Regions from separate parts of the Streptomyces cinnabarinus genome, predicted to be linked through region 1. Evidence: riboswitches for the same ligand, from Rfam matches in the RefSeq annotation. Region 1 holds a riboswitch; each other region holds the start of a gene.

Region 1 (4,080 bases):
CAGGCGCTGCTCGGTGGCGTCGTAGCCGACGAGCTCCGGGCCGATCTGCTCGATGACGGCGAGGACGGCCTTCTCGACACCCTTGCCGAGGTAGCGGTTGGGGTCGCCGTCACGGAGCTCGATGGCCTCGAAGGCACCGGTGGAGGCACCGGACGGAACGGCGGCACGACCCGTGCTGCCGTCGTCGAGGCCGACCTCGACCTCGACCGTGGGGTTGCCTCGGGAGTCCAGGATTTCCCGGGCTACGACGACGTCGATGGACGGCACGAGCATCTCCTTCATGGGATGTGACGCTGGAAGTGCGGGGCACTTGAGCCTTGCGACTAGAGCCTAACCGCCTGAGGGACATCGGCCAGCCGACCGACCGTCCCGTGGACAAGGACAGACGGTACCCATTGTTTCTCTACGGAACAAAGGAGCGGTGAACTACCGGGAAAAAGAAGACCCCGCCCCGGTGCGTACGGGGGAGAACGCACCGGGGCGGGGAGCCCGTGGGGACGGGGGGTGACCCTCACGGGGCCTCCAGTATGGAGGAGGCCGGTATGAGGACCCTGTGGTCCGGCTAAGGGATTACTTGAGGTGCAGCTGCTGACCGGGGTAGATCAGGTCAGCGTCCTCGACGATGCCCTTGTTCAGCTTGAAGAGCTTCTCCCAGCCGCCCTTGACGTCGTGCTCCTCGGCGATGGTGCTGAGGGTGTCGCCCTTGACGACCTTGTACTCGCCGTCACCCTTCTTGACCTTCTTGCCGGTCGGGGTGGTCACGGTCTTCTTGGCCTTCTCGGCCTTGTCGGCCTTCTGAGCCGGACGCTCGGTCGAGCGGGAGGCGGTCTGCTCCTCGGTCGAACGGGTCTCGGTGTTGCTCGTGGTGCCGCTCCCGGTGGAGCCGCCGGTGTAGGTGGCGCTGGACAGACCGACGCCGCAGGACGGCCAGGCGCCCTTGCCCTGGCCCGCGAGGACCTTCTCGGCGATCTCGATCTGCTGGGACTTGCTGGCCTGGTCGGCGGTGGAGGCGTACTGCGTGCCGCCGTACGCGGCCCAGGTGGAGGCCGAGAACTGCAGACCGCCGTAGTAGCCGTTGCCGGTGTTGATGGACCAGTCGCCGCCGGACTCGCACTGGGCGACGGCGTCCCACTCGGAGGCGGTGGCGGCGGAGGCGCTGCCGGCCGCCATCAGCGGAGCGGCGACGGCGGCGCCGGTGACACCGGCGATCGCGATGGCGCGGGTGGCCTTGGACGGACGACGGTGCTTGCCCTTGCCGGAAAACAGCATGGATCGATCCCCTCACCGACGCCTGCGAGGTGAGCTGTCGGGTTCGGGCCGGTTGAGTTGCCCGGCCGCGCAGTCTGTCGAGTGCGCGGCTTCACCCCAAGCCGGTTCCGGTGTCGAGTCGCCTCAACCTCCGGACCCGGCGCTTACCTTGGGTCCCCCGCTCCTGCCTACGGCGCATGACGCGACGACTGTTCCCGTACGGCCACCGGCAGGATTCGGCGTGCGGCGGTCGGGGCCCGCTGCTGCGAGCGGTCACGACCGTAGGCAGGCGATCCGGGGAATTTCAAAGACGATCAGGGCTTCTGAGACTCATCCCACACTTTCACCAAAGCGGACATTCAGGTGCGAAGTGCGACGTGAACTAGCCCTGGTTTCCGACCGATTCGTCCCCTACTTCAAGGGTCTGACCGGGAGTGATACGGCTGGGGTCGGCGCCGATGGCCGACCTGTTGTCGGCGTAGAGCCCACGCCATCCGCCGTCGAGGTCAAGGGAGTCGGCGATGCTCGCGAGCGTGTCGCCGTTGCGGACGACGTACGAACGCTCCACCCCGCCCTCGTCCGCGGGCTGGCCGCGATGACGGCCGACGCCGGTGTCGATGAGGGTGGAATCGCCCCCGACCCAGAGGATGTTGCCCGAATTGTCCAGTCCGGATATGCCGGTGAACAGACCGTCGGCCACACCCGAGGGGACACTCCCGGAGGAGTCGGACGAGCCCTCCGACTCCTCACCCTCGGAAGCCCGCGCCGACTCGGGAGACTTGTCCGACTTGCTCGACTTATCCGACTTACTCGGATTCGCCGACTCTGTTGCGTCCTTCGACCCCTTCGACCCCTTCACCCCCTTCGAGTCGCCCGACGCTCCGGGTGACGTGGATGCGCTGGGGTCCGCCTCGGAGTCGGCGTCCTCGTCGCCCGCGGAGGCGCCGCCACCGACGGTGTCCAGCAGACCGGCCGAACCGGATGAGTTGGATGATTCGGACGAGTCGGTCGAATCGCCGTCCTCTTCAAGACCCGTGTCGACGCCGACCGAACCGGAGTCGGCGTCGAGGCCGGAGAGCGGGCCGCAGGTCGGCCAGGCGGCGAGCCCCTGGTCGTCGAGGATGCGCTCGGCGACGGCTATCTGCTGGGAGCGGCTGGCCTGGTCCGCACTCTCGGCGTACGTCGTGCCGCCGTAGCGTTCCCAGTTCTCCTGGGTGACCTGGAGGCCGCCGTAGTAGCCGTTGCCGTTGTCCTCGCTCCAGGAGCCGCCGCTCTCGCATTCCGCGACCCTGTCCCAGGTGTTGCCCTCGGCCGCGCTGGCACCGGTGGCGCCGAGGAGCGGGATGGCGATGGCGGAGCCGGTCACGCCGGCCGCGACGATGAGAGCCGGGGCCTGGCGGGGGCGACGGTGACGACCGTTCCCGGAGAGCATGCGGGGGCCTTTCGAAGACAGCGGGGAGCGGCGCGGTACCGGTGAGGCGAGGCGCCGCGCTGTCGAGTGAACGTATCGGCAGACGATCACTTGTCACAAGTTAATGCCGCACAGATCACGTGAAGATCACGGACTTGAGGGTGTGTCACGTTTGTGTCGGATACGGCTCGCCTCTGACTTGCTACGCGCTGGAGTTGTCAGCGGCCCGGTGTGAACTCGACCGGCAGGGTGCGCAGTCCGCGCATGATGAGGCCGCCGCGCCAGCGCAGCTCGGCCGGTTCCGCCGCGAGCCGGAGGTCCGGGAGGCGGGTGAGGAGGGTGGCCAGCGCGGTCTGGCCCTCCAGACGGGCGAGCGGGGCGCCCAGGCAGTAGTGGATGCCGTGGCCGTAGCCGAGGTGCTGGTTGTCGCGGCGGGCGAGGTCGAGGCGATCGGGGTCGGCGAACCGCTCCGGGTCCCGGTCGGCGGCGGCGAGGACGACGAGCACCGGGTCACCGGGGGCGATGTCCTGGCCGCCGATGGTCAGGGGCCGGGTGGCGAACCGCCAGGTGGCCAGCTCGACCGGGCCGTCGTAGCGCAGGAGTTCCTCCACGCCGGTTTCGAGCAGGGCGGTGTCCTCGGCGGCCAGCGACTCCTGGAGGCGGGTCCGTTGTTCGGGGTGGGTGAGCAGGGCGTAGGTGCCGTTGCCGATGAGGTTCACGGTGGTCTCGAACCCCGCGAACAGCAGGATGAAGGCCATGGCGGCGGCCTCGTTCTCGGTGAGGTGCTCGCCGTGGTCGGAGGCCCGGATCAGGCCCGAGATCAGATCCTCGCCGGGGGCGGGTTCGGCGGGCAGCGCCTCGCGCTTGCGGTGGATGAGGTCGGCGAGATAGCCGCGCATCTTCTTCACCGACCGCGCGACCCCGCCCCGCGGGCCGCCCTGGTGGCGGATCATCATGCCCGCCCAGTCCCGGAAGTCGTCCTGGTCCTCGCGGGGCACACCGAGCAGATCGCAGATCGCGTAGATGGGGAGCGGGAAGGCGAACTCATGGATGAGGTCGGCGCTGCCCTCCGCGGCGAACCGGTCGATCAGCTGGTCGGTCAGCTCCTGCACCCGGGGCGCGAACTCCGCGACCCGGCGGGGCGTGAACGCCTTGCTGACGAGCCGTCGCAGCCGGGTGTGGTCCGGCGGGTCGATGTTGAGCAGATGCGTCATCAGCTCGGCCTTGCGCTCACCGGGGATACCGGTCTTGCCCTTGGCGTGCGCGGGCTCGGCGTGATGCGCGGGGTTCTTGCTGAGCCGCTGGTCGGCCAGGGCCTGCTTGGCATCGGCGTGACGCGTGACCAGCCAGGCCTCCACCCCGCTGGGCAGCGTGGTCCGGTGCACGGGGGCGTGCTCGCGCAGCCAGGCGTAGGCGGGGTA
Region 2 (4,080 bases), 1.4 Mb from region 1:
CTCGCGGTCGGCGGCTGGCACGACCCGTACCGCGACACCGTGCTGCGCCTCGTGGAGCACCTGCCCGCCGACCGCGTCCGCGGTCTGATCGGCCCCTGGTCCCACCACTACCCCGACCGGGACCTGCCGCCCGGACCGGCGATCGGCTTCCTCCAGGAGACCCTGCGCTGGTGGGACCACTGGCTGAAGGGCGAGGGCGCTCTCCCCGAGCCCCTCCTGCGCGCCTACGTCAGCGACTCCCACCCGCCCGCCACGGCCTACGGCACCCTGCCCGGCCGCTGGGTCGGCGAGCCGTCCTGGCCCTCCCCGCACATCACCCAGGTGACGTACGCCCTCCAGGGCGCCCCTGTTGTCGTGCGGTCGCCCATGCAGACCGGGGTGGACGCCGGTCAGTTCGTCCCGCGCGGGAACGACGCCGACCTGCCGCCGGACCAGCGGGAGGAGGACGCCCGCTCGGCTTGCTTCGAGTTCGCCGTGGGCGAGGAGACCTGGGTGCTGGGGCGGCCGAGAGTGCGGCTGCGGCTGACCTCGGAGGTGCCGCGCGGGCAGGTGATCGCGCGGGTCTGCGATGTCGCGCCCGACGGCGCCTCGACGCTGGTCACGCGCGGCGTGCTGAACCTCGCCGCGCGCCACGGGCACGACCGGGCGGTGCCGTGGGAGCCGGGTGCCACGGAGGACGTCGAGTTCGGGCTGAGCGCCATCGGGCACGCCTTCCCGCCCGGCCATCGCATCCGGCTCGCGGTGTCCTGCGCGTACTGGCCGTGGGTCTGGCCGCACCCTGAGTCGACAGCCGGCTTCACGCTGGATCCGGCGGGGAGCTTCCTGGAAGTGCCGGTACGCGCGCGTGCCGCCTCGTCCGGCGTCGCGTCCGACGTCGCGTCCGGCGTCGCGTCCGGCGTCGCGTCCGGCGTCGCGTCCGACGTCGCCTCCGATGCCGCCTCCGATGCCGCCTTCGACATTGCCTTCGAGGCGCCGGAGCAGGCCGAGCCCCTGGGCGTGGCCGAGCCGGCCACGCTGGACGAGCCGCGCCCGCGGCGGCTGGTCGTCCGGGACGTGGCCAAGGGCGAGTGGCGCATCGAGGTCGATCCACGGCACGGCGGCACGCGCGTGCACCCCGACGGGCTGGAGTGCACCGAGGACGCACTGGAGACGTACACGATCCAGGAGGCGGACCCGCTCTCCGCCCGCGCCCGCTCGGACTGGTCGATCCGCCTGCACCGGCCGGAGCCGGCCTGGGACACCACCGTCCGGACCCGGTCGGAGACCACCTGCGACGCGACGGACTTCATCACCTCGAACGAGGTGATCTGCACGGACGGCGGCGAGGTGGTCTTCCACCGGACGTGGGAGAAGCGGATTCCGCGAACGCCGAGACGCTGAACACCCAGACGTTAAAGCCCCATTGGGGCTATTGCCCGTTTTGCTCACTCTTGCGCCTGTGCGTGACTTGACTCACGCCACACTCTTCACAGGCACTCCACAGGCCATCACCGACACCCCTCCCCCGCCCGCCAGTTGACCCTTGGCACCCGCAAACACCCAGCGGCCGCACATCCCCCTTTCGAAGATCAAATCCCTGGATATGTGAATCCGCTACTTGTTTCGGACATGTGCTCTCGCATACGTTCCCGGCCTGTCGGGCGGACGCCGAATCCTGCCGCCGTCCGGCTCCATCGAGATCTTCGTACGGCAGGAGCGGGGGACCCAGGTAAGTCGCCGGGCCGGACGTCCTCGGACGCGCCGAAACGGCTCGGGGTGAAGCCGCGTGCCCATCGTGGTGCGCGGCCGGGCAGCTCCCGCCCGAACCCGACAGCTCACCTCGCAGGCGCCGGAGAGGAACTTCGCCATGCCCGCTGCCGCTCAGCGCCGCCCCCGCCGCATCGCCCGCAAGCTCGCCGTCCTCGGCACCGGAGCCGCCGTACTGGCGCTCCCGCTCATCGGCGCCACCAACGCCTCCGCGGCCACGCCGACCGCCACCACCGCCGCCTCGCTGGGGTACGCCAACAACCTCGACGGCTGGATCCGGGCGTCCCTCCAGGTCATGGCGGATCACGGGATCCCCGGCAGCTATGACGGCATCTACCGCAACATCATCCGGGAGTCCTCGGGCAACCAGTACGCGATCAACAACTGGGACTCCAACGCCGCCGCGGGCACCCCGTCCAAGGGCCTGCTCCAGGTGATCGACCCGACCTTCATGGCGTACCACGTGGCGGGCACCTCGTACGACCCCTACGACCCGGTCGCGAACATCACCGCCGCCTGCAACTACGCGGCCCAGCGCTACGGTTCGATCGACAACGTCTTCGGCGCCTACTGAGCCACCGCGCCTTCCCCGGGCTACCGGAAGAGTCTTTCGAGGACGACGGCGATGCCGTCGTCCTCGTTCGACAAGGTGATCTCGTCGGCCACCGCCTTGAGTTCGGGGTGGGCGTTGGCCATCGCGACACCGTGCGCCGCCCAGTCGAACATCGGGATGTCATTGGGCATGTCACCGAAGGCGATCGTCCGGTCCGGGCCGAGCCCCAGATGATCGGCGGCCAGCGCGAGGCCGGTCGCCTTGGTGATGCCGCATGGCTGAAGTTCGACGGTTCCCGGGCCCGACATGGTGACCGTCGCCAGCGAACCGACCACCGAGCGCGCCGTCGCCGCCAACTGGTCGTCGGACAGCTCGGGATGGCGCAGCAGCACCTTGCTGATCGGCTCGCACCACAGGTCGTCGCGCCGCCCGACCCGCACCGCGGGCAGGGTGGGGTGCGGCATCAGATACCCGGGCTCGATCAACGTGAGTCCGTCCACGCCGTCCTGGTCCACCGCCGCGTACACCTGCCCCACCTCGGCCTCGATCTTGCCGAGCGCGGTCTCGGCCAACTCCCGGTCCAGGGTGACCGACCACAGCAGACGGTCCGCGCCGGCGTCGTACACCTGCGCGCCCTGCCCGCACACCGCGAGCCCCCTGCTGCCCAGGTCGTCGAGGAGCGGCCGCACCCTGGGAGCCGGCCGGCCGGTCACCACCAGGTGCCGGGCGCCGGACTCGGCCACCCGCGCGAGCGCGGCCAGCGACCGGTCGGAGAGCGTGTCGTCGCCCCGGAGCAGGGTTCCGTCCAAGTCGGTGGCGATGAGTGAATATGCGATGGGTGCGGCCATGATCAGAGAATACGGACAGGACGCCCCGTCGACTCAGCGCGAACCGGACGACCCCGGCGTCCACCACAGCCCCGCGCGCCCCCTCCAACTCCCTTGCCCCCATCCGCTTCTGGTGAAATGAGGGGCACTGTTGTGACGAACGGGGGCGATGGGTGTGGCAGACCGGCAAGAGGACTTCGCGAACCATCTCCGGGAGACCGCCGGACGCGTCCTCGAACGCTTCCCCGAGGACCTGAAACCCGAGATCTACGCACTCTCCTTCCGTATCTGGCGCGTTGACTACGACTACCGCCACCCGTACGTGGCGATCGGCTACAACACCGAGACGCAGTACGAGCTGGAGCGGCGCCCGGAGGACCCCGGCGAGGCCCGCTGGAACTACGCCTGCTGGCTCCTCGACGGCTTCGAGACGCTCGGCAACGTGCCCGAGGACCCGGTGGGCGGACCGCTGTACGAGACCGAGGTCAAGCGGCTCGGTCTGTGGTTCGAGGGAGAGGACGGGGAGGACGGAGCGGAGGGGGAGGACGAGGACGACGAGGACGACGCGAAGGACGATCTGTTGCAGTTGCACTTCGCCGACGCCTGTATCGCTCTCGCCCGGCATCTGCACGCGAGCGGCCGGATCGAGAAGATCTTCGGCCGTCCGCTGCCGATCGTGATTTTCGACATGGACTGCCCCGGCTGGGAGGTCGAGGCGACCGAGGCGGCCAACCCGCCCGAGCTGATCGAGGGCTTCCTGACGTGGCAGCGGGCCGACGACCCGTCCCCGTCGTGATCTTTCGGCACTGCCCAAGACGGGTGTTCCGCCCGTAACGTGTGCGACGACGACACGGACCCGTGGCACGCACGAGAGCGAGGCAGCACCCATGCCCCCCTTTGATGTCCCCGAGGGCGACCCCTTCGGCCCGCACAACCTTCCGTACGGTGTCTTCT
Region 3 (4,080 bases), 2.5 Mb from region 1:
GAGGGCGTGCCCGGGCGCGGTCACCAGCACCAACTCCTCGACCAGAACCGGCTCCAGCACGACCGACGCGGGCACCGGCACCGGGTCCGCGGGCTCATAGGTGTGGGTCAGCGCCAGATCGATCTCCCCTGCGGCGACCGCGGCGACCCCGGCGGGCGGCTCGTAGTCGGCCACCGTCAGTTCCACGTCCGGGTGGGCCCGGCGGAACGCGCTCAGTACCGGCGGCAGCAGATGGACGCCCGCGGTCTGGAAGGTGCCGAGCCGGAGCGTGCCCCCGGACAGCCCGGTGAGCCGGGCCAGTTCATGCCGGGCGCGCTCCAGTTCGTCCAGCACCCGGCGGGCCCGCGCCACCAGCAGTTCGCCCGCGCCGGTGAGCCGGGCCCCGCGATGGTGCCGGACCAGCAGAGGTGTGCCCGCCTCCCGCTCCAGCTTCGCCAGCTGCTGGGAGAGCGCGGGCGGGGTGTAGCCGAGCCGCTCGGCGGCCCGGGTGATCGAACCGGCCTCGGCGACCGCCACGAGTGCGGCGAGCCGGGTGGGGTCGTACACGGGAGACTCCCTTGGGGCTCGGGCGCCGGGCCGGAGACTAAAGCATTGCTTAAGGCAGACCCAGAATATTCGAAGTACCTGCTGAAGGCTTCCGCACGGCACGCTGGCCGTATGGACGGACAGCTTCTCGCCTTCACCGGGGTCGCCGCCGGCATGGTCGCCATGCCCGGGGCCGACTTCACCGTGGTCGTACGCAACGCCCTGGTCTCGCGCCGGGCCGGGATCGCCTGCGCGCTCGGCATCACGGCCGGGCTGATGCTGCACACCGCGCTGGCGGTCGCTGGGGTGGCGGCCGTGCTGACCGCGGTCCCCGCACTGTTCCGAACGCTTCAACTGCTGGGCGGCGCCTATGTGCTGTACCTGGGCGCACGCACGCTCCGGGCCCTGCGCCGACCGCGCCCGGAAGCTCCCGAGGAGACCTCCGTCGCCGCGCGCCCGCTGCGGCAGGGCTTCGTCACCAACGCGCTCAATCCCAAGGCGCCGATCACGTTCCTCAGCCTGCTCCCGCAGTTCGTGCCGGCAGGCTCTCCCGCGCTGCCCCGGACCCTGCTGCTGGCACTGATCGTGGTGGTGCTCGCCCTGCTGTGGTTCCCGGCCGTGGCGCTGCTGGTGGACCGGCTCGGCCGGTGGCTGCGCAGGCCGCGGGCCGCCCGGCGCGTGGAAGCGGTCACCGGCGCCGCCCTGACCGCCCTGGGCACGGTCCTGCTCCTCGAAGCCGTCACCTGAGCGACCGTCAGGGGCGGCGGCGTGTCAGGACGCCGCCGCCCCCCTCGGGCCGCCGGTCAGCTCACCCGGCCGTACCAGACGCTCTTGGTCCAGATCTTCTGCAGCCTCACCACATCCCCGGTCTTCGGGGCGTGCCAGATCTTGCCCTTCCCGGCGTAGATGCCGACGTGGTAGATGTTCGACCCCGAGTGGAAGAACACGAGGTCGCCGGACTTGCGGCTCTTGGACGAGATGTGGCGCGTCTTGTTGTACTGCTGGGCCGCCGTACGAGGCAGCTTCTTGCCCGCCTTCTTGTACGAGTACAGCGTGAGCCCGGAGCAGTCGAAGCGGTGCGGCCCGACGGCGCCCCACTTGTAGGGGGAGCCCTTCTTGGAGGCCGCGACCTGGAGTGCCTTCGTCGCCGGAGTGGCCGCCTGGGCCTCGGCGGAGAGGCCGGGGGCCACGATCGAACCGCCCACGGCGGCGATGGTGAGCGCCGAAGCCGTACCGGCACGGGCCATCAGCGACGGGACACGATTGAGCGCAGTCATGCGCAACCCTTCGTCAGCCGCCTGTGAAGGATGACCTGTCGGATTCGGGCTGGCGAAGTTGCCCGGCCGCGAAAAGCGGCTTCACCCCAAGGGCTGCTCGGCGCGAACCTCCGTGCCGGCGACCCGTCGTGCCTGGGTCCTCCACTCCTGCCGATCCACTCCTGTCGACCGGTCGTCCGGGCGGCGGCAGGACTCGGCGTCCGCCCGGACCGCCCCGCCGCTGTGGCGGGGGCTTGTCGTCAGACAGGGATCTTGACTCACTGATGTCCGAAAATCCCAATGGAACCGGGGATTTGTGGTGTTACTCACCACTCACCCGTTCGGGTGGACACTGCTCCGTTCGAACGATCGTCGAGGGCCCGGGGGATGCCCGGACCAGGCACGGAACGTCCATTTCGGTCCTGGGGCTACGCGCGTTGCGCAACCCTGACGGGTCGGCAAAAGGAGGCGCGGCTACGCCAAAAGGGGGTACCTCGTTTGGTCCGTTTCAACTCCGGGCCGGACGAGTCGAGATGGCGGCGGGACGCCCGCACCGCGCTCACGTGCGTCAACTGTCCGAGCGCGGCGGCACCGTGACGCGAGCCGCGCGGCGCTGTCCGTCCAGGGCACGCGGCGCTCGCGCCGGCGCGTCCCGCAGTGCCTATGACACCGGGGCGAGTTCCCGCTCCGGTGTCGGCTGGCTCTGCGTACGGGACTTCAGCAGGGCGCCGAGCACCACCGCGCCCAGGCCCAGCGTCGCCCACCACGTCAGTGTCAGCACGGGGCCGGTGGCCGCGGCGCCGTCGAAGAACGCCGTGGAGCGCAGCGCCGTCGCGCCCGCGCCCGGCGGCAGCCACTGTCCGATCGCGCCGACCGGCTCGGGCAGCAGCTCCGGCGCCGAGGGCGCGCCGGAGAAGGGGTTGCCGAACAGCATGACCAGGCCCGCGGTGATCCCGATCCCGGCGGGGCCGATCAGGGCGGCCAGTCCGGCGACGGCGGCGCTCACCGCGAGGGTCGCCAGGCCGAACACCCCTGCCTCCGCCCACCAGTTGCCGTCGACGACCGCCAGCCAGCTGTGGGCCACGGCCGCCGCGGTGAGGCCCACCAGCGCGGCGGAAGCGGCCAGTGCGGCCACCGCCCGGCCGCCGCGCAGGCCGAGCAGGGTCACCACCGCGCCCGCCGCGATACCGGCCAGCGCGAGCGGCAGCACGCCGGCGTTGAAGGCCGCGCCCCGAGGGTCATTGGCGGGCGCGGGCACCACGTCGACGGTCCGGACCTCGCCGCCCGCGGCGGCGGCCTGCTGCTGGAGCAGCTGAGCCACGACCGGACTGCCCGCCGAGGCGGTGAGCAGCGAGGTGCCGTCCGGTGTCACGACGATCGCGCCGTATACGGACCGGTCCTCGACGGCGTCCCGGGCGGCGGCCTCGTCGGCGTAGTGGTGGAGCTCGAACGCCCCCTCGTGCCGGGTCAGTTGGCGTTCCACCTGGGCGGTGGCGGTGGCCGGGCCGGCCACCCCGAGCGGCAGGTCGCGGGGTGCGGTGCGGGCGGCGGGCCAGGCGAAGGCCCACAGGGCGAGGGCGGCGAGGACCGGGACTAGGACGACGACCGCGATCAGTCGGCGGCGGGTGGACATGGTTTCCCCTTGGGTGCGCGGTGGTGCTCACAGGGATCGTTCTTATAGAGAACGATCATTCGTTTTAGTGGAGCCATCAGCGTCTCGCCGCCCGGCGCACTTGTCAAGAAGGAACGTTCGTTTTAAATTGGGGGACCATGGCCCGCGTATCCCAGGAACACCTCGACGCCCGCCGCCGCCAGATCCTGGAAGGCGCCGCCCGCTGCTTCGCCCGCAACGGCTTCCACGCCACCTCCATGCAGGACGTGCTGAAGGAGGTCGACCTCTCGGCCGGCGCGGTCTACCGCTACTTCAGCGGCAAGGACGAGCTGATCGCCGCGATCGTCAAGGGCGTCCTCGCGGAGGTGCGTGCGGCCTTCGAGGAGCTCACCCGGCAGAGCCCACCCCCGCCGCCGGACGTGCTGGTGGGCGAGGTCCTCGGCCGCGCCGTCGGTATCTGGGGCACCCTGTCCGTCGACGACGAGCCCGTCTTCCCGCGGCTGATCATGCAGGTGTGGGCGGAGACCGCGCGCAACCCGGAGCTCGCGGTCGTCATGGACGAGGTGTACGGCGTGGTGACCACGGCCTGGGTCAGGGTGGCCGAGGCTTATCAGGAGGCAGGGATGATGCGGACGGACATCCCCGCCGAGCATGTCGCCCGCACCATGGTCGCCGTGGTCCAGGGCT

The links. A riboswitch is a leader RNA that binds a small molecule or an ion and turns the genes downstream of it on or off. The one in region 1 is predicted to bind cyclic di-AMP.
Region 2: linked by a shared signal. The riboswitch ahead of STRCI_RS23825 (transglycosylase SLT domain-containing protein) and the one ahead of STRCI_RS17270 (LysM peptidoglycan-binding domain-containing protein) in region 1 are both predicted to bind cyclic di-AMP.
Region 3: linked by a shared signal. The riboswitch ahead of STRCI_RS05800 (C40 family peptidase) and the one ahead of STRCI_RS17270 (LysM peptidoglycan-binding domain-containing protein) in region 1 are both predicted to bind cyclic di-AMP.

What each region holds. Positions count from the first base shown of each region.
Region 1 is NZ_CP114413.1:3,856,930-3,861,009, forward strand. Features, by position in the region: gene eno (phosphopyruvate hydratase) at 1-267, opposite strand, end outside; gene STRCI_RS17270 (LysM peptidoglycan-binding domain-containing protein) at 571-1,269, opposite strand; cyclic di-AMP (ydaO/yuaA leader) riboswitch at 1,274-1,454, opposite strand; gene STRCI_RS17275 (transglycosylase family protein) at 1,631-2,614, opposite strand; gene STRCI_RS17280 (cytochrome P450 family protein) at 2,878-4,080, opposite strand, start outside.
Region 2 is NZ_CP114413.1:5,252,430-5,256,509, reverse strand. Features, by position in the region: gene STRCI_RS23830 (CocE/NonD family hydrolase) at 1-1,380, shown strand, start outside; cyclic di-AMP (ydaO/yuaA leader) riboswitch at 1,646-1,842, shown strand; gene STRCI_RS23825 (transglycosylase SLT domain-containing protein) at 1,847-2,320, shown strand; gene STRCI_RS23820 (HAD family hydrolase) at 2,341-3,147, opposite strand; gene STRCI_RS23815 (hypothetical protein) at 3,296-3,922, shown strand; gene fahA (fumarylacetoacetase) at 4,014-4,080, shown strand, end outside.
Region 3 is NZ_CP114413.1:1,361,752-1,365,831, reverse strand. Features, by position in the region: gene STRCI_RS05810 (LysR family transcriptional regulator) at 1-546, opposite strand, end outside; gene STRCI_RS05805 (LysE family translocator) at 658-1,272, shown strand; gene STRCI_RS05800 (C40 family peptidase) at 1,329-1,802, opposite strand; cyclic di-AMP (ydaO/yuaA leader) riboswitch at 1,806-1,933, opposite strand; gene STRCI_RS05795 (ABC transporter permease) at 2,443-3,414, opposite strand; gene STRCI_RS05790 (TetR/AcrR family transcriptional regulator) at 3,552-4,080, shown strand, end outside.